One region of the Methylobacterium currus genome, then DNA from elsewhere that is predicted to be linked to it. Evidence: predicted binding sites of a transcription regulator. Region 1 holds the regulator's gene; each other region holds the start of a gene.

Region 1 (10,277 bases):
TCCTCGCCGAGCTCTTGAACCCGGCGCTGAACCGCGACCGCCTGCCCGCCATCGAGCCGCCGCCCGAGCCACCGAAGCGCGGGCGTCCGCGCAAGGACGCGGCCGACGTCAAGCCACCCTCCGGCAAGGCACCCTCTGGCAAGGCACCCTCCGGGCCTGCCCGCAAGGGCAAGCGCGTGCAGGAAGCGACCCCCGCCGGCTTCGGCGAGGCGCCGCAGGCCGCCTTCGCGCACGGCACGGCGGCCGATGTCGAGCCGGCGCTGGCCCAGGCCCTCGGCCTGCGCGAGCCGGACGGCGAGGCGGTGGAGGAGCGCGGGTCGCTCGCGAGCGAGGGCGTCTCGGCCACGGTCGACGCGCTGACCAGGCTCCTCACCGAGGGCAACCCGCTGTTCAAGAACGGCGAGCTGTGGCGCCCGCACCGCCCCGAGCGGCCGCAGAAGTCCGAGGGCGGCGTCCCGTTCCGCCTCAAGTCCGACTTCACGCCGGCCGGCGACCAGCCCCGCGCCATCGCCGAGCTGGTCGCCGGCGTGAAGGGACAGGAGCGCGACCAGGTGCTGCTCGGGGTCACGGGCTCGGGAAAGACCTTCACGATGGCCAAGGTCATCGAGGAGACCCAGCGCCCGGCCCTCATCCTCGCCCCCAACAAGACCCTGGCGGCGCAGCTCTACGGCGAGTTCAAGAGCTTCTTTCCCGACAACGCCGTCGAGTATTTCGTTTCGTACTACGATTATTACCAGCCTGAGGCCTATGTTCCGCGCTCCGACACCTTCATCGAGAAGGAATCGTCGATCAACGAGCAGATCGACCGGATGCGCCACTCCGCCACCCGGGCGCTCCTGGAGCGCGACGACGTCATCATCGTCGCCTCGGTCTCGTGCATCTACGGCATCGGCTCGGTCGAGACCTATACGGCGATGTCGTTCACGGTCAGCCTCGGCGAGAAGATCGAGCAGCGGCAGCTCGTCGCCGACCTGGTGGCGCTGCAATACAAGCGCATCCAGTCCGACTTCGCCCGCGGCACCTTCCGGGTGCGCGGCGACGTGATCGAGCTGTGGCCGGCCCACCTGGAGGACCGCGGCTGGCGCATCGGGCTGTTCGGCGACGAGATCGAGTCGATCTCGGAATTCGATCCGCTCACCGGCAAGACCATCAACACGCTCAAGTTCGTCAAGGTCTACGCCAACAGCCACTACGTGACGCCGCGCCCGACGCTGCAGCAGGCGGTCAAGGGCATCAAGGACGAGCTGAAGTGGCGGGTCGAGGAGCTGACCCGGATGGGCCGGCTGATCGAGGCCCAGCGCCTGGAGCAGCGCTGCACCTTCGACCTCGAGATGATCGAGGCCACGGGCGCCTGCAACGGCATCGAGAACTATTCGCGATACCTCACCGGCCGGAAACCCGGCGAGCCGCCGCCGACCCTGTTCGAGTACCTGCCCGACAACGCCCTCGTCTTCACCGACGAGAGCCACGTCACGGTCTCGCAGATCGGCGGCATGTACCGGGGCGACTTCCGCCGCAAGGCGACGCTCGCCGAATACGGCTTCCGGCTGCCCTCCTGCCTCGACAACCGCCCGCTGCGGTTCGAGGAATGGGACGCGATGCGCCCGCAATCGATCCACGTCTCGGCGACGCCGGCGAAGTGGGAGCTGGAGCAGACCGGCGGCGTCTTCGCCGAGCAGGTCATCCGGCCGACCGGCCTCGTCGACCCGGTGATCGAGGTGCGCCCGGCCCGCTCCCAGGTCGACGACCTCTTGGGGGAGGTGAAGGAGGTGGCGGCCGCCGGCTACCGCACGCTGGTGACGACGCTGACCAAGCGCATGGCCGAGGACCTGACCGAGTACCTGCACGAGAACGGCGTGCGGGTGCGCTACATGCACTCGGACATCGACACCCTGGAGCGCATCGAGATCATCCGCGACCTGCGGCTCGGCGCCTTCGACGTGCTGATCGGCATCAACCTCCTGCGCGAGGGCCTCGACATCCCGGAATGCGCGCTGGTCGCCATCCTCGACGCCGACAAGGAGGGTTTTCTCCGCTCCGAGACCTCGCTGATCCAGACCATCGGCCGCGCCGCCCGCAACGCCGAGGCCCGCTGCATCCTGTACGCCGACCAGGTCACCGGCTCGATGGAGCGGGCGATGGCGGAGACCGAGCGCCGGCGCAAGAAGCAGCTCGCCTACAACGCGGAGCACGGCATCACGCCCCAGAGCGTGAAGCGCAACATCGCCGACATCCTGGAGAGCGTCTTCGAGCGCGACCACGTCCAGGTCGATACGGGGCTGGCCAAGTCCGCCGTGACGGTGGGCCACAACCTCAAGGCGGTGATGGCCGACCTCGAGAAGCGGATGCGGACGGCCGCCGCCGACCTCGACTTCGAGGAGGCGGCGCGCCTGCGCGACGAGCTCAAGCGGCTCCAGGCCACCGAACTCGCCATCGCCGACGACCCGATGGCCGGACAGGCCGAGGTCGAGCGCGAGGCCGGCCGCTTCGGCGCCAAGCGCAAGCGCAGGGGGCCTGACTCCTTGGGGCCTGAATCCCTGAGCTACGGCCCCGGCGGCAAGGGTACCTCCGACGAGGGCACCCGCATCCGCGAGCCCGACCTCGACGACATGGGCCCGGGCACCGACCGCGAGGTGCCCTTCACCTACGCCGAACGCCCGACCGGCCGCTCGACGCAGGGCTTCCCGGGCCAGCGGCCGAAATACAAGGGGCGCAAGGGGCGGGGCTGAGGGGCGAGGGGAGCGCTCGTCGTGGAAGCCGCCCGGCCATGCCGAACCGGCTTCGATGGAGCCATTCCGGCTCCTCGTATGCCCACGCCCGTCGGCGAGAGGAGAGCGTCGGACGAAGTCGATCCTGGGTGCCGGCATCGTGGCGGTGATCCTGCTTCCCGCGCCCGTGCTGGCGCAGGCGGCGCAGACGACCGCCGCCGGCCTGCGGTTGCCCCAGGTCATTGCCGGCAAGTCCCCGGCGCCCGATGCCGGCAGGGACGTCGCCGCCGCTCCTCCGGCGCATGTCGACTCGCTGGCGGACGACGTCAACCGGCCGCTCTCCGCGACCGCGGAGCCGCCGCCCGACCCGCTCGTCACGCACCGGCCGGAGCCGGCCCGCCGATAGCGCCCGCGGAACGTCTCTCCGGCAGTGAGCCGGCCGGTTTTCCCCCGAGGACACGCCCGGTTTGCCTGTCCGACATCGCCCGAACTGGCCGGGTTCTCTCCCCTCTGCTGCGTTCGCGCGCCGCAGTGTCAGACCCGCTTGCGGAACACTTGCGGAACGCTTACCATGTTCGCGATTTGTTTCCGGAGCGCGCCAGCGCGGGGATGAGAGTGTCACATGCTCACGCGTAAGCAGTTGGACCTGCTCCGCTTCATTCAGCAGAGAATGCGCGAGACGGGTGTCCCCCCGTCCTTCGACGAGATGAAGGACGCCCTCGATCTCAAGTCGAAATCGGGCATCCACCGCCTGATCACGGCCCTGGAGGAGCGGGGCTTCCTGCGCCGCCTGCCGAACCGGGCCCGGGCGATCGAGGTGATCCGCCTGCCCGACACGGGGACCGGGCCGGTCGCGGCCGCATCCGGGGGAACCGGATCCGGCGCCGAGGTGGTGCGGTTCAACCCCAGCGTGGTCGAGGGCGGGCGCGCCCACGAGCCGAAGCGGCCCGCCGGCATCCCGGCGATGACGACGGCGTCGGACGAGAACGGCCAGTCGGTCAGCGTGCCGGTCATGGGCCGGATCGCCGCCGGCACGCCGATCTCGGCGATCCAGAGCCAGAGCCGCTCGGTGGCGATGTCGCCGGACTTCCTGGCCAGCGGCGAGCATTACGCCCTGGAGGTGCGCGGCGACTCGATGATCGAGGCCGGCATCCTCGACGGCGACCTGGTGGTGATCCGCCGCCAGGAGACCGCCAATACCGGCGACATCGTGGTGGCGCTGATCGACGACGAGGAGGCGACCCTCAAGCGCCTGCGCCGCCGCGGCTCCTCGATCGCGCTGGAAGCCGCCAACCCGGCCTACGAGACAAGGGTGCTCGGGCCGGACCGGGTGCGGATCCAGGGCCGGCTGGTGAGCCTGGTCCGGAAGTATTGAGGCGATCAGACAGGAAGGCGGGCCTGATGTCGGCCCGCTTCATGCTGCGCTCGGATGCCTCGCGAGCCGTCGGCGCCCTCAGGCTGGCCGGCTGAAGACGCGCGACGCCGTCGGAAAGCCGGCGGTTCCCTGCTCGTCGAGGCCGAGATTGGCGGCGAGAAGGTGGCGCGGCGCCTGGGCGAGCCAGAGCGCCAGCGACGTCTCGCTGTAGACGCCGCTGTCATGCACGCCGACGATCTCGGCCGTCTCTGTTCCGGTATTCTCGACGGAATGCCCGCAGGCCCGCGGGATGCAGGCGCAGTCGCCGGGGCCCAGCTCGGCCACGGCCAGGCGCTTGTCGGGCCCGAACAAGGTCACGCGCGTGCGCCCCCGCAGGACGTAGTGCCACTCGTTCGCGCCCGGGTGCCAGTGCGGGGTGTGGATCGCGCCGGGCGCGAGCCGGACGAGGAGGCCTGTCATCCCCGACGAGACCGGGAAGGCGGTCGCGGGCGCCACCCGCATCGTGCTGCCGGCGGCATCCACGATCGCCTCGCTCCCCGCCAGCCCGTAGCGATGCGACCGCGACGGCGCGAGGGGCCGCCCGGCGCGCGCGGCCGGGCCGTCGAGGGGCAGGACGGGCCCCTGCATGATGTAGGTCTCGCCCGGGGGAAGCGCCGCCAGCGTCGCCTCCGGCACGCCGAGAGCGTGGCCGAGGATCGCCGGATCGAAGCGGCTCATCCAGTCGGAGAGCCCGAAGGTGCCGTGCTCGCCGTAGAGGCCGTCGTCGAAGGCGAGGATCGCGTGGCACGGATCGGTCCCGAGGGTCTGGATCGCGTGGGCGTGGCCGCCGGGAAAGTACCAGGTGTCCCCGGGCGCGAAATTGACCACCTCCATCTCGCCTGCGGCGTCGATCACCGTCGCCTGGCAATGGCCGGCGACGATGTAGCCCCACTCGGCGGAGGTGTGCCAATGCATCTCGCGCACGCCGCCCGGATTGAGGAACAGATGCGCGCCCGCGATCCCGGTCGCGATGGGAAGCTGGCGCGTCGTGACGTCCCGGGCCCAGCCGCCCGAGGTCGCCTTGATCGGGCCGGCATCGAGCGAGATCGTGAAGGCGGGCGCCTCACCCGCCTTGCGGGGGATCGTGCGCAGGAAGGTGCCGGCGGGGGCGACGTCGGCGCCGGCCGCGTGACCGTCATCGGGGGCGGCGAAGGCTCCGCCGACGGCGAAGCTGCCGCCTGCGGCCAGGGTTCCGAGGAAGACGCGGCGGCTGGTCTGGTCCATGGGGCCCTTTCGACGAAAGGGCGCGAGATCGCGACGAGTCCTGATCGGTTGAGGCGCCCGCGCGCATGATCAGAGTTCCGGATCGACTTGGCGTCCTTCGTTTGGTGGACGCCTGGCCGGCGATGCGACTTCCGGATGGAAATTTCCGGAAGTCGATCGGCGCGCCAAAATCCGACAGGACTTGCGCTTCCTCAATGCGCGCTGCCCGTCGCGACGAACTTGAACAGGAACACGCCCGCGATCACCCACACCACCGGCTTCACGTCGCGAAAGCGGCCGGTGAGCAGCTTGATCACCGCGTAGGTGATGAAGCCGAAGGCGACGCCGTTCGCGATCGAGTAGGTGAAGGGCATCAGCAGCGCGGTGACGCAGGCCGGCAGCACCTCGGTCAGGTCGTCCCAGTCGAGATCGACCAGTTCGTGCAGCATCAGGCAGGCGACGTAGAACAGGGCCGGCGCCGTGGCGTAGGCCGGAACCGAGCCGGCCAGCGGCGCGAAGAACAGGCAGGCGAGGAACAGCACGGCCACGGTCGCGGCGGTGAGCCCGGTGCGGCCGCCCTCCTCGACGCCGGACGCGCTCTCGAGATACGCCGTCGTGCTCGACGTGCCGAGCAGCGAGCCGACGAAGATCGACGACGAATCCGCCATCAGGGCCTTGTCGAGGCGCTCCATCTTGCCCTCGGTGAGCAAGCCCGCCCGGTTGGCGACGCCCATCAGCGTGCCGGTGGCGTCGAAAAGCTCGACCAGGAAGAACACCAGGATCACGTTGAGCAGGCCGCCCGACAACGCGCCCTTGATGTCGAGGGCGAACAGGGTCGGGGTGATCGAGGGCGGCAGCGAGGCGACGCCCTGGAAGCTGTTGTCGGCCACGATGAAGCTCAAGGCCGTCACCGACAGGATGCCGGCGAGCAGCGCGCCCCGCACCTTGCGCACCGAGAGCACCGCGACGATCAGGAAGCCGAGGACGGCCAGCACCGTGCTCGGCTTGTGCAGGTCGCCGAGGGTGATGAAGGTCGCCGGGCTCGCCGCCACCACGCCGGCGCTCTTCAGTGCGATGATCGCGAGAAAGAGCCCGATGCCGACCGTGATGGCGATGCGCATCGAGCGCGGGATGCCCTCGACGATGATGCGGCGCAGGCCCGTCAGCGTGACGGCCATGAAGCACAGGCCGGAGATGAACACCGCGCCGAGCGCCGCCTGCCAAGTGTAGCCCATCTGGAGCACCACCACGTAGGCGAAGTAGGCGTTGAGCCCCATGCCGGGGGCGAGGGCGATCGGGTAATTGGCGTAGAACGCCATCACCAGCGAGCCGATCGCCGCGACGAGGCAGGTGGCGACGAACACCGCGCCCTTCGGCATCCCGGCATCGCCCAGGATGTTGGGATTGACGAAGATGATGTAGGCCATCGTCAGGAAGGTGGTGAGCCCGGCGAGCAATTCCGTGCGGATCGTGGTGCCGTGGGCCGAGAGCGCGAAGGTGCGCTCCAGAAATCCACCTGGGGACGATCCGCCCGGCCGGGTCAGGCCGTCGTCGCGCTTCAGGTCCATCGCTCCTCCTTGCCGCTGCGGGTCGCATCGCTGATCTGGCGGTAGATCCGGTCGGGCGCGAAGGGCGTCGCGGTCAGCCGCGCGCCGGTCGCGTCCCGGATGGCGTTGGCGAGCGCCGCCGCCACGGGGTTGAACGGGCTCTCGCTCATCGACTTGGCGCCGAGCGGCCCGATCCCGTCATGGGTGTCGGCGAAGATCACCTCGGTGCGGGGCACGTCGGCGATGGCCGGGATGTGGTAGGTGCGGAAGGACGGGGTCGCGACCCGGCCTTCGGCATCGATCCGGAGATCCTCGTAGAGCGCGGCGCCGAGCGCCTGGGCGACGCCGCCCTCGATCTGGCCGCGGCACTGCACCGGGTTCATCACCCGTCCGGCATCGGCGGCGTGGATGCTTCGGAGGATACGCAGCTCTCCGGTCCCGGGATGCACCGCGACCTGGAAGCCCTGGACGTTGAACGCCACCGAGCGCGGGGTGCCGTCGGCCTGTCCCAGAGCCTCCGCGGAACCGAGATCGGCGAGCGGGATCCGGGTGTCGCCCGCCGTGACGGCGTCGCCGTCGAGCCGGCAGGCGGCGGGATCGAGGCCGAGGCGCGCGGCGGCGCGCTCGCGCAGGATCGCGGCCAGGCTATCCGCGGCGCGCAGGGTGGCCTGGCCGGCCACCACGATGCCGGTGCTGCCATAGGCGCCGGTATCGTGCCCGACCGCGTCGGTGTCGCCCTGGCGCAAGCCGACCCGGTCCGGCGTGGTGCCCAAGGCTTCGGCGGCGATCTGGCCATGCACCGTCGAGGTGCCGTTGCCGAACTCCACCGTGCCGACGCTCAGGACGTAGCGCCCGTCCTCGCCGAGGGCGATGCGCGCTTGCGCGACGTGGCCGCGGGGCGGGATGGTGTCGATCATCGCGAGTGCCATGCCGGAACCCGTGCGCCAGCCCGGCGGGCCTGGGGGAGGGGGCGCGGACAGGGCCTCGGCGACCGCGTCGAGGCATTGGTCGAGCCCGTAGCTGCCGTACTGGACGTCGTGCGGCTCCAGGCTCGTCGAGACCATCGGGTCGCCGGGCCGCACCACGTTGCGGCGCCGCAGCTCGACCGGATCGAGGCCGAGCGCCCGGGCGAGCTCGTCCATGGCGGATTCGACCGCGAAGATCGTCTGGCTCAAGCCGTAGCCGCGGAACGCGCCCGCCGGCAGGGTGTGGGTGTGGACGGAATAGCCGTCGACCCGCTTGTTGGCGCAGCGATAGACCGCGATCACCTCGTTGCAGCCGTGATGCAGGACGCCGCCGGCATGGTTGCCGTAGGCGCCGGTATTCGAGAGCACGTCGAGGGCGATCGCCGTCAGGATGCCGTCGCGGCGGGCGCCCAGGCGCACCCGCACCCGCATCGGGTGGCGGGTCGTGGTGGCGGTGAACTGCTCGGTGCGGGTCAGCTCCCAGCGCACCGGCCGGCCAGTCGCCATCACGGCGAGCGCCACCAGGTCCTCGGTCAGCATCTCCTGCTTGCCCCCGAAGCCGCCGCCGACCCGGCCGCACTCGACCCGGACCTCCTCGCGCGGGAGATCGAACAGGGCGCAGAGCGCGTCCCGGGTGAGGAACGGCACCTGCGTGCTGGAGCGGATGACGAGGCGCCCGTCCGGGTCGCGCCAGCCTGCGGCCGCATGGGTCTCCAGATGCGCGTGCTGGATCCGCTGCGAGCGGTAGACGCCCTCGTGCACCACATCCGCCGCGGCGAGACCCGCCGCGACGTCGCCGATCTCGCCATGCGCCTCGGCGGCGAGGTTGGGGTGGGGATGCCGCGGCGGCGCATCCTCGCCCGTCGGCCGCGCGCCGTGGACCAGGGGCGCGTCGGGGTCGAGGGCGTGCTCGGGATCGAGGCAGGCCGGCAGCACCGCGTAGTCGACGCGCAAGGCCCGGCAGCCGGCCTCCGCGGCCGCCTCGCTCTCGGCGAGCACCGCCGCGACGCGCTGGCCGACGAAGCGCAGCACCGGGTCGAGCACCCGGGTGTCGCTGGCATCGTCGGCGGGGTTCTGGTGCCGGGCGGTGGAGAAGAGCCGGTCCGGCGCGTCGGCGTGGGTGAGCACCCGCACCACCCCGGGCAGGGCCAGGGCGGCGCGCGTGTCGATGCGCAGGACCCGCGCATGGGCATGGGGCGAGCGCAGCACCTTCAGGTGCAGGGCGCCGGGCAGAGCGAGGTCGAGGGTGTAGCGGGCCCGGCCGCTGACGAGGGCGGCGCTCGCCGGGGCCGGAGGGCTATGCTCGCAGGTCGACGGGACGGGTCGGCCGATGCCCGCGATCTCCGGCGAGATCGCCGCGATCTTCGGCGAGATCGCCGCGATCGCGTCAGCGATCGACCGGTAGCCGGTGCAGCGGCAGAGATTGCCCTTCAGGGCCGCCGGCAGGTCTCGCCGCTGGCCCTGGTCGAGGGCGGCGGCCGTCATCACCATGCCGGAGGTGCAGAAGCCGCACTGGAATCCTTGCGCGGCGACGAAGGCCGCCTGCACCGGGTGGAGGACGTCCGGCACGCCGCCTTCCGGCGCGCAGGGGCCGGCCAGTCCCTCGGCCGTGGTGATGCTCCGGTCCGCCGCCCGGAAGGCCGGCACCAGGCAGGAATGCAGCGGCTCGCCATCGACATGCACCGTGCAGGCGCCGCAATCGCCGGCATCGCAGCCCTTCTTGACCCCGAACCAGCCGAGCTCGCGCAGCAAGGTGCGCAGGCATTGCCCGGCGCGGGGCGCGGCCTCGTGCACCGTTCCGTTGACCGTCAGCCTCATGCGCCGCCTCCCGCGAGCTCGGCCCGGGCCTCCTCGGCGAGGAGCCCGGTGACGTGGCGGCGCCAGTCCGGCGCCCCGTGGACGTCGTCGTACCAGAGCCCGTCCGGGATCGCGGCGGCAAGCGCCGCTGTGAGGTCCCCGGCCTCCGGCAGGGCGGGGAGGTCGATCCGCACCGGGCGCCGGGTCGAGGCCGTCACCGTGAGGGCGAAGGCGCCCGACGGGTCGAGAGTGGCGATCGTGAGCGCCCCGGAGCGGCCGTTGGGACTGAGGGCGATGCGGCGGAAGGCGGCGCGTCGCCGGAGGGCCGCCGCCGGCAGGCCGATCTCCCGCAGGATCTCGCCGGGCCGGAGCGCCGTCGCCTGCGGCCCGCGCACCAGGTCGCGGACGGGCAGCGATCGCTCGCCGCCGTCCGGCATCCAGATCAGGCAGACGCCGTCGAGGGCGACCGCGAGCGCGATCATCGGCCCGGCGGGAAGCGCGAGGCAGAGATTGCCGCCGACCGTCGCGGCGTTCCAGACCTTGAACGAGCCGAGCAGGGCCCGGCAGCAATGTCCGATCAGCGGGGCGGCGGCAAAGGAGGCCGGCAGCTCGATCCGGTCGAGGGCCGCGATGGTGCAGGTCG
Region 2 (10,277 bases), on a different contig from region 1:
CGGCGGCATCATGGCCAACGAGGTGCTGGTCACCTGCATCCAGCCGCTCCAGCCCGGCGACGAGCCCTACGCCGTGTCCTTCGCCATCCCGATGGACACGGCCGGGCTGAAGATCCTGTCGCGCAAGTCCTACGAGGCGGCCGCGGCCCACGTCTTCGACAACCCGCTGTCGAGCCGCTTCGACGAGAACGATGCCGTCCTGTACTTCGACGACGTCAAGGTGCCGTGGGACCGGGTGTTCGTGTTCAAGAACATCGCGATGTGCCAGAAGCAGTTCCATGCGACGCCCGCCCACGTCTACCAGAACTACCAGGCGATGATCCGCCTGTCGGTGAAGGTACGCTTCCTCATCGGGCTCGCCCATCGCACCGCCGAGATGAACGGCATCCTCGCCTTCCCGCAGGTGCGCGAGACCCTGGGCCAGCTCGCCGCCGAGGGCGGCATGATCGACGCGCTGGTGGCGGCGATGGAGGCCAAGGGCACGCAGAGGGGCCGCTACTTCGTCCCCGACCGCCACACCCTCTACGCGGCGCAGACCCTCACCCAGCAGCTCTACCCGAAGATCCTCAACACCCTGCGCGAGCTGGCCGGCGGCGGCCTCATCATGCTGCCGTCCTCGGTGGAGGACTTCGCCAACCCCGACATCGCCGCCCTGATCGAGAAGACGCAGCAATCGCCGGCGGCGAACGCCGAAGACCGGGTCAAGTTCTACAAGCTGGCCTGGGACGCGGTCGGCTCGGAATTCGCTTCCCGCCACCAGCAATACGAGATGTTCTACGCCGGCGCGACCTTCGTGACCAAGGGTCACTCGTTCCGCACCTACGACTGGGCGGCGGCGGGCGCGCTCGTGAGCGGAATGCTCGGCAGCTACGACCTCGACCGCGAGCGGCAGGCCGCCCGCGCCGCGTGACTTCCCCGCTTCCGCATCGTTCGACAAGGAGATGAGCCGTGGCCATCAACAAGCTGCATGACGAGTTCCGGGCCGTCGACATGACCGAGGGTTGGGAAGTGCCGCCGGGCTATCCGGCGGGTATCCAGCAGAAGATCCTGTCGGGGGCCCTCGACGAGGCGGGCAAGCGCGGCAGCCGCAGCCGGCTGCTGCGCTTCGAGCCTGGCGTGTTCACCACCGCGCCCTTCGTCCACGAATACTGGGAGGAGGTGTTCCTGGTCTCCGGCGACCTGACGGTCGGCAACGACGAGCAGGGCAAGGGCGGCGAGGCGTTCAAGCCCTTCACCTATGCCTGCCGGCCCCCGGGCGCCGTCCACGGCCCGTTCAAGTCCGAGGGCGGCTGCATCCTGTTCGAGCTTCATTACTTCGACCCGGTCTGAGCCGACAGACGATGACCGCCCCTCCATCCCACGCCGGTCCCGAGCCGAAGGTCCGACCCGCATGATCGCCCAGCAACTCGTCAACGGCCTGATGCTCGGCGCGATCTACGTCCTGGTGGCGGTCTCGTTCACGCTGTCGATCGGCATCCTGAACTTCCTCAACTTCTCGATCCCGGGCCTGTTCATGGTCGGCGGGATGGCGACTTGGATCCTGATCGGCAAGGGCCTGCACTGGAGCCTAGCGATCCTGGGCGCGGTCGGGGCGGCGGGGCTGGTGGCGCTCGCCGTCGAGCGGCTGTCCTACCGCCGCAGCCAGGCGCGCGAGCCCGAGGTGCCCCTCGTCAGCTCCCTCGGCTTCCTGGTCCTGCTGGAGAACCTCGCCCTGGTCGGCGCCGGGTCCGACCAGCAGGCCTTCCCGGCGCTGGTGCCGGACTTCAACCTGCGCATCGCCGGTCTCGTCGTCGGCGGCGCCCAGCTCATCAGCCTCGCGGTCGCCCTGGCGCTCGTCGTCGCGATGTCCCTGGTGCTGTCGCGCACCAGCCTCGGCCGGCAGGTCCGCAGCATCGCCGAGAACCGCGAGACCGCAGTGATCCTCGGCATCGATGTCGGACGGCTGGTGCCGGCGATCTTCCTCCTCAGCGCGGTGTTCACGGCGCTCGGGGGGGTGCTGTTCGCCCTCAACTACCTCCAAGTGTCGCCGTTCATGGGCGAGGGCGTCGGCTTCAAGGGGGTCGCGGCGATGATCCTCGGCGGCATGGGCAGCATCTGGGGCGCCGTCGCCGGCGGCCTGCTGATCGGCCTGACCGAGGTTCTGTCGATCACCTATCTGGGCGCCGACGTCGTCAACGTCAGCGTCTACGGCCTGCTGCTCGCCGTGATGGTGCTGCGCCCGCAGGGCCTGTTCGGCCGTCCTCCGGCTCGGGAGAAGCTGTAATGACCGGCTACCAATCCGGCCTTCTGGTCATCCTCTGCTTCAACGTCATCGCGGCCTACGCGGTCTACCTGCCGATGGCCGCCGGCCAGCTCAACCTCGGCGTCGCCGGCTTCATGGCGACCGGGGCCTACGCGGCCGCCTATCTCACCAACGAAGCCGGCTGGCCGATGGGCACGGCGATCCCCGCGGGCGGCGCCTGCGCCGGCCTGCTCGCGCTCCTCGTCGCGGTGCCGATCCTGCGCACCCAGGGCATCTCCCTTGCTCTCGCGACCTTCGCCCTCGGGCAGGTGATCGCCGCGATCTTCCTCAATCTCGACGTCGTCGGGGGCGCCGCCGGCTACCCGGTCTCGGCCTATGCCGGACCCGGGGCCGTGTTCGCCGCGACCGCCGCGATCCTCGCCGCCATGCTGCTGCTCTCGCGCACCCGCTTCGCCCTCTACCTCACCGCGATCAAGAGCGACCCGGTCGTGACCGACCTGATGGGCGTCAACGTCCGGGCGGTCCAGGTCGGCGCGCTCACTCTCGGGGCGGTGATCGGCGGGCTCGGCGGCGGCCTCTACGGCCACCATTTCAGCTTCGTCGAGGCGCAGCACTTCAACGTCGCGCTGAGCATCTTCACGGTGCTGTACGTCCTGCTCGGCGGGGTCCAGACCGTGTGGGGACCGCTCGTCGGCGCCGCGTTCTTCACCCTTCTGCCCGAGGTGCTGCGGGCCGGCGGCGGCTGGCGCTACGTCCTGTTCGCCCTCCTCATCATCGGCTTCATGGCCCTGCGGCCGCAGGGACTGGTGACCGCCGGCGCCCGCTGGCCGGCGCGCCTGCGGCACCGCGCCCCCGAACGCCCGGCCGCCGAGACGCGCCTGAGCACGGAGGTCTCCGGATCATGACCGCGCTTCTCGCCGTCGAGCACCTCTCGATCGCCTTCGGCGGCCTCCAGGTGCTGCAGGATCTCAGCTTCACCGTGCCCAAGGGCCAGGCGACGGCGCTGATCGGCCCCAACGGCGCCGGCAAGACCACCGTGTTCAACCTCGTGAGCGGGGTCTACACGCCGACCGGCGGGCGCATCCTGCTCGCCGGGCAGGACATCACCGCCCTGCCCTCGCGCCGGCGCATCCGGCACGGCATCGCGCGCAGCTTCCAGAACGTCCGTCTGATGGACCACCTGTCGGTGGTGGAGAACCTGCTCGTCGGCCAGCACGCCACCACGCGCGGCCTGCGCGACCTCCTGGTGCCGTTCCGCCTCGTCCCCAACCATCGCTGGCGCCGCGAGGCGGTCGACGCCCTCGCCGAGGCGGGGCTCGCCGCCTATGCCGAGGCGCGGGTCGGGGCTCTGCCCTACGGCATCCGCAAGCGGGTCGACCTCGTGCGCGCCACCCTCGCGGGGGCGTCGCTGCTGATGCTCGACGAGCCCGCCGCCGGCCTCAACCCGAGCGAGACCAACGCCCTGCGCGACCACCTCGTCCTGCTGCGTCGCCGCGGCGTCACGCTGCTCATCGTCGAGCACGACATGCCGTTCATCGGCGAGGTCTGCGAGCACGTCGTGGTCCTCGATTTCGGCCAGAAGCTCGCCGAGGGCACGCTGGCGCAGGTGCAGCGCGACGAGCGGGTGCGCGCGGCCTATCTGGGGCAGGCGGCCTGATGCGCATTCTCCTCGACATCGCCGGGCTCTCGGTCGCCTACGGCCACGTCACCGCCCTGCAGGACCTGTCGCTCGCCGTGCCCGAGGGCGGGATCGTCGCCCTGCTGGGGGCGAACGGGGCCGGCAAGACCAGCCTGCTCAAGGCCGTCGCCGGGGTGGTGCGCCCCCGCAGCGGGCGGGTGGTCTTCGACGGCCGCGACATCACCGCCGCCGGCGTCCCGGCCCGGCTGGCCGACGGCCTCGTGCTGGTGCCGGAGGGGCGCCGGATCCTGGTCTCGCTGACCATCGAGGAGAACCTTCTGGTCGGCGCCCATCTCCGGCGCGATCCCGACGGCGTGCGGCGCGACATCGCGGCGATCTACGAGCGGTTCCCGAATCTCGGCCGCCGCCGCCACATGGCGGCGTCCTGCCTCTCGGGCGGCGAGCAGCAGATGCTCGCGGTCGGTCGGGCGATGATCGCCCGGCCCCGGCTGCTGATGCTCGACGAGCCGTCGCTGGGCCTGTCTCCGCTGTTCATCGAGCACCTGTTCGCGCTGATCCGCGCGCTCAACCGCGACGGAATCACGATCCTGCTCGTTGAGCAGAACACCGCCCAGGCCCTCGCCGTAGCCCACACGGCAGCCGTGCTGGAGCTGGGGCGGATCGTGATGGCGGGCGACCCGGCGCAACTCGCCGGCGATCCACGCCTCGCGGAAGCCTATCTCGGCCGCGCTGCCGGCGAGCCGGCCGCCCTGCACTGAGGCATCCGCGCGAATCGGCCGACCACAAGCCAACCAACCATCAGGGGACCGGGTGATGACAGTGACGGGCAAGACGGTCGGCGGAACGGTCGTGGCGGTGTGTCTGCTCGCGGCGCCCGGCGCCGGGGCAGCGGAGATCGTCCTCGGCTTCTCGATGGCGAAGACCGGCCCCTATGTGAGCCTCGCCAACACCAACGAGGTGGCGGTCGACATGGCCGTCGCCGAGATCAACGCCAGGGGCGGCGTCGGCGGCCACACCCTGCGGCTGGTCAAGTTCGACACCGGCGGCGACCCGAAGCAGGCCGCCCTCGCGGTCCGCCGCTTCGCCGAGGACGACAAGGCTTTGGCGGTGATCGGCCCGTTCAGCTCCAGCGAGGTCCGGGTCGCGTTCCCGGCCGGCGAGCGCCTCGGCATCGTGCAGATGTCGATGTCGTCCTCGGCGCCCAACCTGACCAAGGGCTTCTCCTACGCCTTCCGCAACACCCGCGACGAGGGCAAGGTCATCGACCAGGTCCTGGCGACGCTCAAGGACAAGGCGTTGCCGAGCGCCAGCGGCGCCGTCGCTTACGCCACCGACGACGTCGTGTCGAAGTCGATCGGCACGGCGGTGCTGCCGGGACTGATGGCGAAGTACCAGATCCCGGCGAAGGGCAGCGTCGACTTCCAGTACAACGCCTTCGACCTGTCGCCGCAGGTCTCGCGCCTCGCGCAGATGCAGGCCGACGTCATCGGGCTCGGCGCTCCGCCCGAGGCGGCGGTGAACCTCGCCAAGGAGATGAAGCGCCAGGGCGTGAAGGGCCGCCTCGTCGGCGGCACCACCATCGCCGACCCGGAGCTGCCGCGGCGGATGGAGGGCGCCGGCGAGACCCTGACGATCGGGACGACCTTCTTCACCGCGCTGAATGCCCGCACGCAGGCCTTCGCCAGGGAATTCGGCCAGCGGACGAAGGCCGCCGGCATCGCCCGCCACGAGCCGAACCAGCAGGACGCCGCCGCCTACGACATCGTCTACCTGCTCGCCGAGGCGGCCTCGCGCGCCAAGGTGACGGCCGAACCGGGCAAGCTCGCCGCCGAGCGCACGGCGATCCGCGATGCCTTGGCGTCGCTGAAGGACTTCGATGCGCTGGAGGGCAGCATCTCCTTCGGCGAGGAGCGCGACGCGATCAAGCCGATCTACGTCGTCGAGGTGAAGGGCAGCGACTGGGCGCTGCTCGACACCCGCAAGGCCGATTAGAGCCATGGCCGACGCGGGGGATGCCGCCTCGTCCCGGCCGGCGCGGCAAGATCACCGCCCTTCCGGCCCGCAGCGGAGGGGAGCCGGCCGTTTTGCTCGGCGAGCGGGTGGTTACCTCCGACCTCTGCTTAGAACAGGCTCAGCTGGCGCGGGGGCTCGGCGAGGCGCGTGCGCAGGTCGAGCCGGTCGGTGAGGCGCGTCGGCGCGTAATCGGCCGCGACCAGGAACGGCCGGGCGCGCTTGAGGCCGGAGGTCAGGCGGGCGACGTCGTCGAGGCGCAGGCGCGCGTGGCGCCGCGCCGCCACGATCTTGTCCACCGCCCGCACGCCGAGGCCCGGCACCCGCAGGAGCATCTCCCGGTCGGCCCGGTTGACGTCGACGGGGAAGCGGTCGCGGTTGCGCAGAGCCCAGGCGAGCTTGGGGTCGACGTCGAGGGCGAGCATGCCGGATTCGGTCGCTCCCGCCACGTCGTCGGGCGAGAAGGCATAGTACCGCATCAGCCAGTCGGCCTGGTAGAGCCGGTGCTCGCGCTGGAGCGGCGGCGGCTTGCTCGGCAGGATCGAGGCGGCGTCGGGGATCGGGCTGAAGGCCGAGTAGTAGATCCGCTTCAGCCCGTAATGGTCGTACAGGCGGGCGCTGGTGCGGATCAGCGACTCGTCGGTGCTGGCATCGGCCCCGACGATCACCTGGGTCGACTGGCCGGCCGGGGCGAAGCGGCGCTTCTCCTCTTTGGCCTGCAGGATGCGCTCGCCCATCTGGCCCATCGCGGTCTGGATCGCGGCGCCGTCCTTCTCCGGCGCCAGCCGCTCCAGGCTCGCCTCGGTCGGCAGTTCCAGGTTGATCGAGAGCCGGTCGGCATAGAGCCCGGCCTGCTCGATCAGCCACGGGCTCGCCTCGGGGATCGTCTTCAGGTGGATGTAGCCGCGAAAGCCGTGCCGCTGGCGCAAGGTCTTGGCCACCCGGATCAGCTGCTCCATCGTGTGGTCGGGCGAGCGGATGATGCCGGAAGAAAGAAAGAGCCCTTCGATGTAGTTGCGCTTGTAGAACTCGACCGTCAGCGTCACCACCTCGTCGACCGAGAACCTGGCCCGGCGGACGTTCGAGGAGCGCCGGTTGACGCAATAGGCGCAGTCGAACAGGCAGTAATTGGTGAGCAGGATCTTCAGCAAGGAGACGCAGCGCCCGTCCGGCGTGTAGGCGTGGCAGATGCCGGCCCCCGTCGTGGAGCCGAGCCCGCCGGCCTCGGCCTTGCGCTTCGGCGCCCCCGACGAGGCGCAGGAGGCATCGTACTTCGCCGCGTCGGCGAGGATCGTGAGCTTCTTCTTCAGGGCATCGTCCATGCCCGCAACCTGGCAATCGTTCCTGATTTGTTCAAGGCAGAAGGCGCGCGTGTCCCGTGGTCGAAAGCCGCATCGGGCAGCCCGGGAACCTGCCGCCCGGCCCCTCGTTGACTGCCTGATTGGACTTCTTCTAATTCGCAAGGAGATGCCGCATGGCGACGACCCCGTCCGCGAACTGCCGCAGCTGCCGTTACTACGACGACCACAAGCTGAACGGCGCCGCCGCGCAGGGTGAGGAGGGCCTCTGCCGCTTCAACCCGCCGGTGAGCCAGCCGGAGCCGCAAGGGCACGGCCTGTGGCCGGTGGTGTCGGCCCAGGATTGGTGCGGGCATTTCTCGCCGGAGATGATGGCGGGCGAGTAAGCGCCGCTTGGTTCGCAGATTTCCGAAGGCCGGCCCGCAAGGGCCGGCCTTTCTGCGTGATGATGGTCCGGGTCGCGTTCAGGGAGCCGCCGGGCGCGCCGGCAGCGGAACCCCACCATCCCCGACACGTTGCGCAGGCTCCCGCCCCCAACGGATGGTTGCTCGATGCCGGACGATGTCACCGCCCTCTCGCGCCGGAGCCTGATGATGGCCGGCGGCGCCACCCTGGTCGGTATCGGTAGCGCGGCGGCACAAGGGACGTCCGGAGGAGGCGTGCCCGGGCCCGAGCGGCCGGTCGATACCGGCAAGGTCGAGAACGGCAAGGTGACGTTTCCGAACTGGCGCGGCCCCTCCGACCGGCCCTCCGCACCGCCGCCGGCGCCGCTGCCGCCGGGCGAGCGGGTCGGCTTCGCGATCGTGGGGCTCGGCCGGCTGTCGCTGGAGGAGATCCTTCCGGCCTTCGGCGAGTGCCGGAAGGCGAAGCCCGTCGCCCTGATGTCGGGCTCGCCCGACAAGGCCAAGGCGGTGGCCGCGCAATACGGCATCAAGCCGGAGGCGGTCTACGGCTACGATGGCTGGGACGCGCTCGCCCGCAACCCGGAGGTGAAGGCGGTCTATATCGTCACCCCGAACGCCCTGCACCGCGACCAGGTGATCGCCGCGGCGGGCGCCGGCAAGCACGTGCTGTGCGAGAAGCCGATGGCGACCTCGGCGGCGGAGGCGCGGGCGATGATCGACGCCTGCGCCAAGGCCAGCGTCAAGCTGATGATCGCCTATCGCTGCCAGTACGAGCCCCATAACCGCGAGGTCGTGCGGCTGGTCCGCAGCGCCAAGTACGGCAAGGTCAAGCTGATCGAGGCGACCAACACCCAGACCATGAGCCTGCCCGAGCAGTGGCGGATGCGCAAGGCGCTGGCCGGCGGCGGCGCGCTGCCGGATATCGGGCTCTACTGCCTCAACGGGGTGCGGGCGCTCCTGGGCGAGGAGCCGGTCTCGGTCCAGGCGCAGATCCACTCGCCGGATGATCCGCTCTACCGTGAGGTCGAGGAGACGGTGGCCTTCACCCTGCGCTTCCCCTCCGGGGCGCTGGCCCTCTGCTCGACCAGCTACGGCGCGCACGAGACCCGCTCATTGACCGTCCAGGCCGAGGGCGGCGCGGTCCAGCTCCAGAACGCCTTCGCCTACGAGGGCCAGCGCCTGTTCCTGAGCCATCGCGAGGGCAAGGCCGAGGCCAAGGAGGAGCGGGTGCTGGGGACTAAGAACCAGTTCGCCCTCGAGATCGACCATTTCGCGACCTGCCTCCTGGAGAACCGCACGCCCCGCACCCCGGGCGAGGAGGGTTTGCAGGACCAGATCCTGATGGAGGCGATCTACGAGGCCGCCCGCACCGGCAACGCGGTGGCGCTCAAGGGGCCGGAGCGCATCGTGGGCAAGGGCGAGGGACAGGCCAGGGATCATTCCGGCAAGGGCCTCGACCTGACCCGCGGCCCGGAGCCGGAGGAGGCCGGCTAGGATGGGACTCCGCCTTCGCGGACCCGCCGGTTCTCTCTGCCGTGGTGACCCTGTGAGGTGGGATCGGGGTGCTTGGGCCAGGAAGCCGGCCGTTTACCCGCGCCGCACCGCGATCGCCTCGACTTCCACCAGGTAGCCGTGGTGCAGCTCCGGCACCGGCACCACCGTGCGGGCCGGCTTCGCCTCCCCGAGCATCTCGGCATAGACCCGGTTGAATTCCGGCCAGTTCCCGACCCCGACGAGGTAGGCGGTCACCCGCAGGAGGTGCTCCGGCCCGCTTCCCGCCTCAGCCAGGATGGAAAGCAGGTTCGCGAGGGCCTGCCGCGCCTGCGCCTCGAACGGCTTGTCCGCAAGGTGGCTGCCGTCGGGCCGGGCCGGGAGCTGCCCCGAGACGAAGACGAGGTCGCGCCAGGCGGTCCCTTGCGAATAATGCCCGGCCGGCTTCGGCGCGGCGGCGGTGGCGATGCGGGCGATCGGATCGGTCATGGCGGCCACTCCTACCAGCCGTTGATGCGGGGCCAGATGGCCGCGACGCGGCCGTCCTCGTCGAGAACGTGGTACCGGTCGTGCTGCGCCCCCGTCGCGCAGGCGTGGTTCGGGAGGATGCGGACCTGCGCGCCGATCGGAAGGTCCGGTAGGGAGGCATCCGAGCCCGGCCGCAGGGCCAGGATGCCGTGCTCCTGGTTGGCGTCGCGGACGACGAGGCCGGGATAGGGCCGGCCCGCCGCGTCGCAGACGACGCCGTAGCCCTGGTCGACGGCCTGGCGCGCCGTGCCCCGGTCGCGCGAGAGCGCCATCCAGCCGGCATCGACGACGATCCAGCCCTTCGCCCGCTGGTGGCCGATCACCGTGGCGAGCACCGACAGGGCGATGTCCTCGACCGCCACCGCACCGACGCCGGCCTGGAACAGGTCGCCGAGCATGAACACGCCGGCCCGGACCTCGGTGACGCCGGTGAGGTCGCGGGCGAAGCGCGCGGTCGGGGTCGAGCCGACGCTGACGACCGGACAAGGCAGGCCCGCCGCCCGCAAGGTCTCGGCCGCACTCACCGCCGCGACCCGCTCGGCCTCCGCCGCCGCCGCGAGCGCGGCGGGATCGCTCAGGCCGTAGCTGTCGCCGGCATGGAGCAGGACGCCGCGCAGGGCTGCGCCGCCGGCGGTGAGCCGCCGGCCGATCGCCACCAGGGTGTC
Region 3 (10,277 bases), 1.7 Mb from region 1:
GCCTCCTTCAGGCGCCCCTGGCGCTGTGCTGTCTCCAGCGTCAGGACCAGGTCCGCCGCACTGGTGAAGCGCACCTTCATCCCGCGCTGCGTCGCCAGGTAGCCGAGCGCGATCGCCAGATGCGTCTTGCCCACGCCGGACGGACCCAGGAACACCACGTTCTGCGCCCGCTCCACGAAGGCTAGGCTGGCCAGTTCCTGGATCTGCGCCCGCGGCGCCCCGGTGGCGAAGCCGAAGTCGTAGCCCTCCAGCGTCTTCACCGCCGGGAAGCCCGCCACCCGGGCGAACATCTCCCGCGCCCGGGTGCGCCGAGCCTCGCGCTCGGCCCGCAGCACCTCCTCCAGGAAGACGGCATAGGGCGTGTCGCGCTCGGATGCCGCCTGCGCGAGCGCGCCGTAGGCCGCGGGCACCGCCTGCAAGCGCAGCTCGGCGCAGAGTTCAGCCAGGCGGGCATGCTGCAGGTCGCTCATGCCGGTTCTCCCGTCATCAGGCCCGAGAGCCCGTCGTAGAGCGCCAGCGGGTGCTGCAGCCCGACCACCGGATGAGCGGGAGCCGGCACCGCCGGGGCCTGGATCTGGCGCACCGAGCGGCCGCCATAGGGCGGCGGCACCGGCTGCAACTGCGTCCGTTCCACTTCCAGGCGCTCGGCCGGCACCGCGCCGGTCGTGGCATGCACCCGCTGGTTGGCGACCGTGCGCAGCCAGCGACCCGCCGCCAGGTTGGCCGCCTCCCGGTCGAGCACCAGCCCCTCCTGGCCGAGCCGGCTGGCCAGCGGCACGTAGAAGCTGCCGCGCAGGTAGCGGATGAAGCGCTCGACCTTGCCCTTGGTCTGCGCCCGTCCGGGCTGGCACAGCCGGGGCCGGAAGCCGCAATGGCGGGCAAAGTCCAGGAAGCCGGCCTGGAAGCGGTGACGCCCGCGACCGTAGGCGTTCCGCTCCACCACCACGGTGCGCATGTTGTCGTAGAGTACCTCGCGCGGCACGCCCCCGAAGGCCAGGAAGGCGTTCTCGTGGGCGGCGATCAGCGTCTCGAGGCGCTCGTCGGTGACGAACTCGAGGTAGGCCGCCCGGCTCCAGCCCAGCGTCGCCACGAACACCGAGAGCCGGTCGGCGCCGCGCCGCATCACCGCCCAGTCGACCTGCATCTGCTCGCCCGGCGCGGTCTCGAAGCGCACCACCGGCTGCGGAACTGGCGCCGGCGTCAGGCCAGCGACGAACTCCTTGAGCATCGTGTAGCCGCCCGCATAGCCCCGCTCGCGCAACTCGACGAGCAGCACGCTGGCCGGGATCCGGTCCGGCGCTGCCGCAGCCAGGCGCTCCACCACGTAGCCCTTGAACGGATCGAGCTTGCCCGGTCGGGGCGGTCGCCCCTTGTAGCGCGCCGCCGCCTCGTCGCGCAGGTAGCGCCTCACCGTGTTGCGCGACAGACCCGTCGCGCGGGCAATCTCGCGGATGCCCTTCCCATGCCGATGCAACACCCGGATCTCCAACGCTGCCTCCTCACCCACCATCCGGGCCTCCTCCCGCAGAAGGAGCCCAGCCTACGGCCTGGGTCAGGATTCAATCGGCGACCGGGTCAGTTTCACGGCTCTCCCGCGTTTGTGGTGCAGCCGTAGCGGTTACGCTGCCAACACCCGGGCACGCAGCAAGTCGAGCTTGGCCCGACCGTACATCGTCCGCTTCAGCGTCTTCACGCGGTTGATCTGTCCCTCGACGGGGCTCGTGCTCCAGGACAGCGCGAGCGCAGCTTCCACGGCGGCCCGATCCCGCCTCAACCCCTCCGCCAGGCCGCTCAGCGGGCCATCGCGACAGCGATCCAGCCACGCACCGAACCCGGCCTGATCCTGCTCCCGCACGATCACCGTGAACGCTTTCACCTCCGCAAGCGCACGCTCGATCTCGGGGACGGCGGCCACCAGAGCATCGAGGAAGCGCCCGTCCATCTCGCCATGCTCATCGTTGTTCAGGAGAAGCCGCGCCGCCCGCCGCGGCGACGGGCGCCGCCAGACTGGATTAGGTGCAGGTCGCGTCCGCGGCGGGCCGCCCCTGAGAGCAGCAACGCAGAGCCGGACGCTCATCACGCCACCTCGGAAGCCCGAGGCCTGCAGCTCGCGCCAAAGCTGCGTCGCGTTGCTCTCGCCTTCGTCGAGCCGCCGCACGAGGTAGGGCACGAAGGGATCGATGATCCGCGCCCGTTCGCCCTTGTGCCAGGTCGGCGCCGTACCGGCTCGCAGCCAGTGCCGTACCGTGTTCCGCGACAGCCCAGTCTCGCGCGCGATGGCGCGGATGCCCTGGCCGTCCCGAGCCAGGGCGGCAACATGCTGGAAGCGGGACTCCCGGTCCGCCTGACCCTGCCGCTGTCGCTGCTGCGCTTTGGTAGCCGGACGGGGTTCGACCGGCGGCGCTTCCGCTGCGGCTCGGCTCACGATGGTTCGCGCGACACGGGAGAACTCGCCGCGGTGCCGATCGAGCACCTGCACCAGCGCTTGCGAGCCGTTGCAGAGCAGATGCCATCGATCCGCGACCTGGACCGCCCCGGGGGCGCCGCGACGCACACCATCGGCATAGGCACCGGCGCGGTCACGAGCCACGACCTCGACGCCGGGATGCCGCTGCAGCCAGTCGGCCACGGTGGCGGCCTCGCGGTCGGGCAGCAGGTCGATGACCTGGCCTCGTTCCAGATCGCACAGGATCGTGCCGTAGCGCTGACCACGCCGCCAGGCCCAATCGTCGATGCCTAGCACCCGCGGTGCGCGCTCGGCCTGCGCGGGCGCACGACCTCGCACGAGGCGCAGCAGCGTGTCGGGGCTGATCGGCAGGCCGATGCGCCCCGCCAGGCGTGCGCCGGCCTCACCACCGAGTGCGAGACCGAGGTGGTGCTGAAGGTCGCCGAGGCGGTGAGTGCGGCGTGCGCCGGCCTGAGCAACGCCGGCGAGGCGCTCGGCGAAGACATGGCGCGGGCAGTATGGCTGCGGGCAACGCCATCGCCGCGTCTGGACCGCAATGACGACGCGCCGACCCTGCCACGGGAGATCGGCCAGGGTGCGGGTGTAGCGCGAATGGGGACTGGCCGAGGTCTCTCCACATCCTGGGCAGGCAGCAGCCGTCGCGCGGAGATGGGTGCGGATGATGATCTGGTCAGGCTCGTGGTCGACCTGATCGACCACGAGACCGGCGGGGATGAGGGGCAGCAGGCGTTTGGACACCGGCTCAGATGTGGAGGGCGGTCCTGATGTTCATGATCCGTGCGGCCCCGTGACTCGCCGCCCGGCTGCACCATAAACGCGGGAGAGCCAGTTTCACATCGGCGGCTACAGCGTGACTTCATGGAGATGAACAGCCGGGGCGAGAAGTGAGATGCGGCACCAGCCCGTTTGGCCATCATCTCGTCCGGGAGTCGCCGAGGGCTGTAGAGGTTGCACGAGGCCGATATCGTAGCTAGCCCATCACTGTTGGTTTCTTGATGCGGCGATGCTCTTCTAAGGTGCTTTGAGCCGCCGATTTTTGCCCTAGAGCATAAATTATGAAACATCATCTAGTGTCATAGTTTATGATGGTGAACTCAATGGACTGTGCCTGTGAAATACGAGACGCGCTGAAATCCCAGCCATAACTCAAAGGCATTATCTTGAGACAATGTTTTTCCTAAAATAGTTGCCTCCGCATCGTTAATTGCATAAATGGTCTGTATATCAATCAATGCGCCAAATTTATTTAGTATAACCAAAGTGTATCTTAGCCGTTGCGGCGGCTGCAAATCTGAACCTGGAGGATCACAGCTGTTGGGCGACATAGAGACACCTCGCAGATGAAACCTATTCCATTATCATATTATGGCGAGAACAAAAGAAAGGGCGCCAACGGGCGTTTTATATTGGCCGCGCCAACCGGCCAACGCTGAGCTAATAAAAATGGGTCGCATTGATTTATATCAACTCGTCGATTATAAAATACTTAAGAAGTGTACTATTTATTATTAGTGATATCTTTGCGCCCTCAGCGACGATAACCATATAGACGGCAATTAAATTTTTCGGGTTGCTGATACAAGCGATTGAATACGCACAGTCGAAATACGAATAGTCCGCTTCCCATCCATAGCAGCGGTCGCGCCTCCAATGTGCAGGCGATGTCACTGAATAGCTGCACTGACTGTCGGCACCTCACTCAACCGCGTCGTGAAACGCGGCGAGCGCATCTCGAACTTCGTCGACCAAGTGCGCTTGTCGACGAGCCCGGCTCGCGCCGGCACAACGGCACCGCGCCCGAACCTGCTGTTGCAGGCGTCCATCGCAGCCATGAGCTTGCCGGACTTCTCCCGGTCGAGAGCATCGAACAACGGCCGCGGCGCCTCGTCGAGCGGCACGAGGTCGGTGGTGACCAACCCGGCCTTGCTGTAACGCCAAGGCGTCGGGCCCTGCTCGCGCCAGGTCATCGCCACGCCGCGGATCGCCGCATCGATCAGGTGGCGGGTGTCGTTCGTGGCTTCCGGCAGATGCACTACCTTCGAGACCGAGCGCATCGGGTCGCCGCGGTCGTGCTCGCTGGTGTGATAGAAGACCGTGACGGCCGAGACCGCGAGCCCGTCCCGCCGCAGCTTCTCGCCCAAGCGCGTCGCGTGCGCCGCCACCGCCTGCTCGAGCACCGTCCGCTCCGTGATTCTGGACGAGAAGGAGCGCGTCACCGCGCAGCCCTTGCGCCGGGCCGGCACGATCTCAAGCGGTAGGCAGGCGCGGCCGCGCAGCTCGTGGATGATCCGCTCGCCCACCACCGTCAGGGACTGCCGGGCCGGCCGGGGGTCGAGGTCGCGCAGGTCCGCCACGGTATCGACACCCATGGCCTCCAGCCGCGCTAGCGAGGCGCGTCCGATGCCCCAGACCTCGCCCACCGAGATCCCCACCATCCAGGCGGCGCGTTCCGCGTCGTCGGACAAGTCGCACACGCCGCCGAGTTCAGGGATGGTCTTGGCGATGTGGTTGGCGAGCTTCGCGAGTGTTTTCGTCGGCCCAATCCCGACGCAGGTCGGCAAGCCGGTCCATTGGCGGACGGTCGAGCGCAGATCCCGCGCCAGCGCGACCCGATCGCGCTCACGCACATCGGACAGATCAAGGAAGCTCTCGTCGATCGAGTAGATCTCCACGTCCGGTGCGAACTGCCGATAGACCGTGTTGGCCCGGGCCGACATGTCGCCGTAGAGGGCGTAGTTCGAGGAGAAGACGCGCACCTTCTGCCGGCGGCACAGGTCGCGGATCTTGAAGTAAGGCTCACCCATCTTGATCCCGAGCGCCTTGGCCTCGGCGGTCCGCGCGATGGCGCAGCCGTCGTTGTTCGAGAGCACGATCACCGGCACGCCCGTGAGCTTCGGATCGAACACGCGCTCGCAGGAGCAGTAGAAGCTGTTGCCGTCGATGAGCGCGATTGCCCGGCTCATCGCTGGACGCTCGCCCGGGCCTTCACGTGGTGCCAGCGCACTGAGAACAGCAGCACGCCCCAGAGCAGGCCTTCCTCGAGGTCCTCCAGCGCGAACTCCTTGTCCATCTCCGGATTGTCAAACGTGAGCGCCAGCCGGTTGCCGGTCATGACCAGGCGCTTCAGGCTCATCTCGCCGTTGACCACCGCGACCACGACGGCGCCGGAGGAAGGCGACAGCGAGCGGTCGACCACGGCCAAATCCTCGTCGTGGATGCCGGCGCCCTTCATGCACCAGCCGCGCACGCGCCAGATAAAGGTGGCAGGCGGGTTCGGCACGAGCCAGCGGGGCAGCTCCAGCGCACCCTCGATGAAGTCCTCGGCGGGCGACGGGAAGCCAGCGCAAAGGGTCGGGAGCATGAACGGGATCCGCACGAGCCCGCCCGCGTCTGCCGCCTCTGCACCGACCCGATAGAGACTCACGCGCGCCCTCCGTGTTAGAACACAAAGAGAACAAACAGGCCGGCGGTTCCCGGTCAAGGCCGAGCTTCGAGCCTGTGCGGAGCGGGGACGGCAGGATCAGGAGATCGTTATGGGGATGCGGACGACGTTCATGGTGCAGACGTTCGAAATTCACCGGAAGCGGCTGCGGCCGGGCAACCGGGATGTGGCGCCGACGGAGAATGGAGCGCTCAAACGCGCAGAGGCGATCGCCGGGCGGATGCCGGGCACCGCGGCTCTGCGCATCGTGGCGGATGATGAGACGTGCGAACTGGAGAGCGTCGCGATCCTGGGCCAGTTCGGGGAGGCGCCGGAGGATTTCGCTGAGCCGCCCAACGGTGGGCGACGTGCCTCGTCATTGGGCAGGATGCTCCATGACCGGAGGGTGGGAGACATCAGAAAAATCCCGTCAGCAACAGGCTGACAAAAGGCCCGCCTCGGCTTGGCCGGGCGGGCTGGAAGGCTCGTTGATGATCGCTGGAACGTGCCAGAGTTGTCAGCGCTAGACAACGATTGCAAATGTGTTAGCAGTCATGCGAGAAGAATGCCGTGATCCATCATGGGCTGAGTTTTTATTTGGAACTCCAAGCTCTCAGAGAAGCCCAACACGATCTGTTCACGACTGCTACCGTGTGAGAGTGCGTTCACCCAATTTGTTTTACCTTCTGGATCAGGAGTTCGATCCAGTACGTTGGCATAGAGGAGATCGACGAAGCTACTGTCATCCAGAGCCCCATAGCGCGTCTGGAACTCTTGAGAGTGCGTGAATCCGCTTACAACTTGTTCCAGAGGCGCACCCGATTCTAGAACATGCGTCCAATTGATGAGACCACCGGGATCGGGCGCGCGATCAAGCGTCGCATAGTACAGTCTCGCGGCGGTCGTTGCCTCTTGATCCTGCAACCAAATACCTTGTGGATTTTCCGCCGATATCTTGTTTTTGAACTCGACGCTTTCAGAAAAACCGAGAACTACCTCTGAACGATTTCCTCCAGATGAAAGCAGATTCGTCCAATTCAGCAATCCTCCTTGATCCGGGGTACGGTCAAGTACATTGTGGTACAGCAGCGTCACAAATTGGTTGTCGTCCAGCGCACCATAGGTACTCTGAAATTCAGCCGAATTTGTGAAACCCGGCACAATATCAGAAAGGTTCTTACCGTGACTGAGCTGACTTGTCCAAGAGCTGAGACCGAGGCCGTCCGGGTCTCTTCCTAGCACCGCCTCATATAACCGATGAATTTGATAAGCCGGGCTGTCTGGATCATAAATTATTTGTCCGTCAACGAAAGCTATATTCTTCACGTTTAATAAAGTATCTAGACCATCAGACCCAGACCCGACTTTGTACGATCCAGATGAATAATTTACCGTATAAGATTTTACTGGACCCTGATATGAAACTAGAATATTGCCAGTGTTTCCATCATAAAAGTCATCGCCGGGGCGATCGGTATAGGTGTTTGTTGTATTTGTGTGATTATACGTAATTCTGTACGTATCGTGAGTGGTCGATAATGAATATTTACTAGTATGACTATCTAGAACGATGAGATCGCTTGTTCCTCCGACTTGAACGTTTTCATTAAATAGCGGTCCTATGAGGTTCTGGTCCCAATGTTCATCAACATTGTAACCAAGAATATTGGCCTTCAAATTAGCCTGGATCCCCAGCGCGAGACCCTTCAGATCGATGGATCCCTGCAAAAGCAAGCCCGTTTCTGTTTTTAACTCACCATTTAATGTATATTCCGCATCAATCGTGATTTCGCCGCTCCCAGAATTGGGAGTAGCAAATTCAAATTTATCACCTAAGTGTCCGTTTTTTATTTCTCCGGTGCTTGCTGTCATTTTTACTGACACGTCCTGCGCCTGAAATGTCGATCTTTGGCCGATGCTGACGTTTGCAGAGGCCAAAGCCTCTGCTATCGAATAATCGATTGAGAAGTTTATGTTGTCGTTGATTTTGACTGCCTGTTTGTCGGAAAACGCCTGAGGAGGTATGCCGAATGCCGCTCCTATCAGCTTGATGATGTCGACCGAAGCCGTAAGCGCAGGCGACGAGCCGAAAGTGACCAAATCGGGCAACCCGTCAGCACTTGGCAGGAGCTGATTGGAGGAAGCAACTATTTGGTGCGGAACCTGTGCGACGACTTTTCCATACTCAAAATCAAACGTATACGGCTTGATATTACTCGAGTCTATTTTGAATAGATTTTTAGATCCTTCAATATCGATTAACTTGCCCGTATTGAAACCAATTTTTGGAATAATATCAGCCTCAATATTTATATCCTGAACTTCAACGATAATCCACTCATTGGGATCGTAGAGTGGATTTTTGGTTTTGGCCGTCAGCCACTCCGTTGGGTTATAAAACGGATTCTTTGTTTTGATGGTACCAAATAGAACATCAACGATAATCCATTCGTTCGGATCGTAGAGGGGGTTTTTTGTCTTAACCTCTATCCATTCCGCTGGATTATACAATGGATTTTTGGTTTTTAGGTCAGGAATGACTTCATGAACTGAAAGATGAGATGATATGTCGCCCTTGGCGGCAAGTTCAATATCCGCACTAAGATCGGCCGATAGTTTGAATGATGCAGGATCGAAGCTTTTTACATCCAAATTCGCAGAACTTACATGCCATCCTGACGTGTCAATGATTGTAGTTCCGTCTTTATTAGTCTGAATATTTTTTCCTGGGCCCTCCAAATTATAAAGGAGTCCTGCTGTGCCGAGGTCGCCTTCCATCTTGGCGATCAAGCCGCCCTTGAGGACGTAATCTGCACCGAGAGAGACTTTAAGGAGATCTCCCCCCAGTGACCCCCCTACAGAACCTGCTTTGTCGATATAAAGGTCATCCCATGTGATAGAAAATTTTCCGGACCCGCCGGAAAGTCGTTCAAGATCAGTCTCGGAGAAAGATATCACGTTTGCCATTGGATACTCTCCCATTTATCGATATTGCAAAGATGCATTTCATGTCACAGCTGATGATAATCTCCTCGATTTATGTCATCTCTCCCTCCATGCTTTCGCAGCTTGATCTGCGAGCGGTTTGACTAAATACGAGATTACGGTTCGCTCGCCTGTTTGAATGAAGCTCTCAACAGGCATGCCAGCAACCAGCTGCAAATTATGCAGTCGTTTAAGGTCGTCGCTTGCAGGCTGAATGCGTACTGTGTAGAAGCTTGCACCGGTTTTCTGATCATGACTTATATCAGCCGCAACCATGCTTATCCTGCCCGCAACTTCTGGCGTAGTGCGTTGATTAAAGGCTGAAAATCGAAGTACCGCCTTGTTACCAATACGCACTTGGTCAACATCATGAGGCTGTATTTTCGCCTCTATTGTCAAAGCCTCTGCACGTGGCACGATCAGCATCAGCTGTTCTCCAGGGCTGATGACACCGCCCACTGTGTGAATTGTGAGCTGATGCACAACTCCATCCTGAGGTGCCCGGATTTCTACCCGCTTCAGTTGGTCCTCGGCCGCGACCCGCTTCTCAACTAACTCGGCTAGCTTGCCCCTGATTTCCGCCAATTCCCTCCCCACTTCGGTCCGAAGATCTTGCTCCACTTGCAAAATCTGGAGTTCGGTCTCGGTCACTTTACCCCTGATTTGCGCAATCGAGGATATTAGGGCACCGCGCTCTCCCACTAGCCGAGCCGCATCCCGCTCCAGTGCTGTCACTCGCGCGATCTGGATCAGGTTCTTAGCGAAGAGATCGCGGACTCCCTTTAGTTCTTCTCCAATTAGATCAATTTCCCTTTGCTTAGCTCTAACTTGATCAGTCATACCTTGTATTTGCTCTCGGAGCTGAGATATGCGTTCTTTTAGCTGCAATTTCTGGCCGTCACGAGCAGTACGACGGATCTCAAAAAGGCGCTTCTCTTCACCTAGCAGGCTGGCAATGCTTGGCTCGCCTATCCGCTGCATCATCTCATCAGGAAAATGAATTATATCTTGGCCGTTCTGTTCGGCTTTAAGCCGAGACTGTCGTGCGGTGAATTCGTCTTGCCCTTTGGTGACGACGGTCAAATTGGCGCGTGTGACCGTTTCATCCAGGCGCACCAGAATTTCACCCGCGCGCACCGTCGTGCCCTCACGCACCCTCAGTTCGCCTACGACACCGCCAGTCGGATGCTGCACTTTTTTGACGTTTGTCTCGACCACGAGCACTCCGGGCGCGATCACCGCGCCAGCGAGGTCTGTAGTAGCCGCCCATCCTCCGAGACCGAAGATGAGCAACGTGGCCACCGCACTTCCGCCGATCATCGATCGGCGCAAGGAGCGCCGCGTTAAGGGATGCACGGGAGACAGCATCAAGCAGCTCCTGCTGCGGCAGGTTGGATGAACGCC

The links. The regulator LexA, encoded in region 1, represses DNA repair genes until DNA is damaged. The targets are predictions, from matches to a motif close to TGTTCNNNNTGTGTTCNG.
Region 2: the regulator LexA is predicted to act here: its motif matches at 7,231-7,248, upstream of DA075_RS33035 (putative DNA modification/repair radical SAM protein).
Region 3: the regulator LexA is predicted to act here: its motif matches at 5,907-5,924, upstream of DA075_RS08500 (LexA family protein).

What each region holds. Positions count from the first base shown of each region.
Region 1 is NZ_CP028843.1:118,509-128,785, reverse strand. It holds gene uvrB (excinuclease ABC subunit UvrB) at 1-2,729, shown strand, start outside; gene DA075_RS00580 (hypothetical protein) at 2,875-3,114, shown strand; gene lexA (transcriptional repressor LexA) at 3,331-4,083, shown strand; gene DA075_RS00570 (cupin domain-containing protein) at 4,162-5,346, opposite strand; gene DA075_RS00565 (NCS2 family permease) at 5,538-6,893, opposite strand; gene DA075_RS00560 (molybdopterin-dependent oxidoreductase) at 6,884-9,655, opposite strand; gene DA075_RS00555 (FAD binding domain-containing protein) at 9,652-10,277, opposite strand, start outside.
Region 2 is NZ_CP028844.1:624,901-635,177, forward strand. It holds gene DA075_RS33000 (4-hydroxyphenylacetate 3-hydroxylase family protein) at 1-910, shown strand, start outside; gene DA075_RS33005 (cupin domain-containing protein) at 949-1,329, shown strand; gene DA075_RS33010 (branched-chain amino acid ABC transporter permease) at 1,391-2,263, shown strand; gene DA075_RS33015 (branched-chain amino acid ABC transporter permease) at 2,263-3,147, shown strand; gene DA075_RS33020 (ABC transporter ATP-binding protein) at 3,144-3,899, shown strand; gene DA075_RS33025 (ABC transporter ATP-binding protein) at 3,899-4,639, shown strand; gene DA075_RS33030 (ABC transporter substrate-binding protein) at 4,695-5,873, shown strand; gene DA075_RS33035 (putative DNA modification/repair radical SAM protein) at 6,002-7,213, opposite strand; gene DA075_RS33040 (hypothetical protein) at 7,366-7,575, shown strand; gene DA075_RS33045 (Gfo/Idh/MocA family protein) at 7,741-9,087, shown strand; gene DA075_RS33050 (RidA family protein) at 9,181-9,573, opposite strand; gene DA075_RS33055 (DSD1 family PLP-dependent enzyme) at 9,585-10,277, opposite strand, start outside.
Region 3 is NZ_CP028843.1:1,819,076-1,829,352, reverse strand. It holds gene istB (IS21-like element helper ATPase IstB) at 1-470, opposite strand, end outside; gene istA (IS21 family transposase) at 467-1,510, opposite strand; gene DA075_RS08510 (ISL3 family transposase) at 1,619-3,205, opposite strand; gene DA075_RS35850 (hypothetical protein) at 3,562-3,792, opposite strand; gene DA075_RS08505 (Y-family DNA polymerase) at 4,132-5,430, opposite strand; gene DA075_RS08500 (LexA family protein) at 5,427-5,891, opposite strand; partial or broken gene DA075_RS08495 (hypothetical protein) at 6,001-6,252, shown strand; gene DA075_RS08490 (DUF4214 domain-containing protein) at 6,441-8,855, opposite strand; gene DA075_RS08485 (HlyD family type I secretion periplasmic adaptor subunit) at 8,931-10,241, opposite strand; gene DA075_RS08480 (type I secretion system permease/ATPase) at 10,241-10,277, opposite strand, start outside.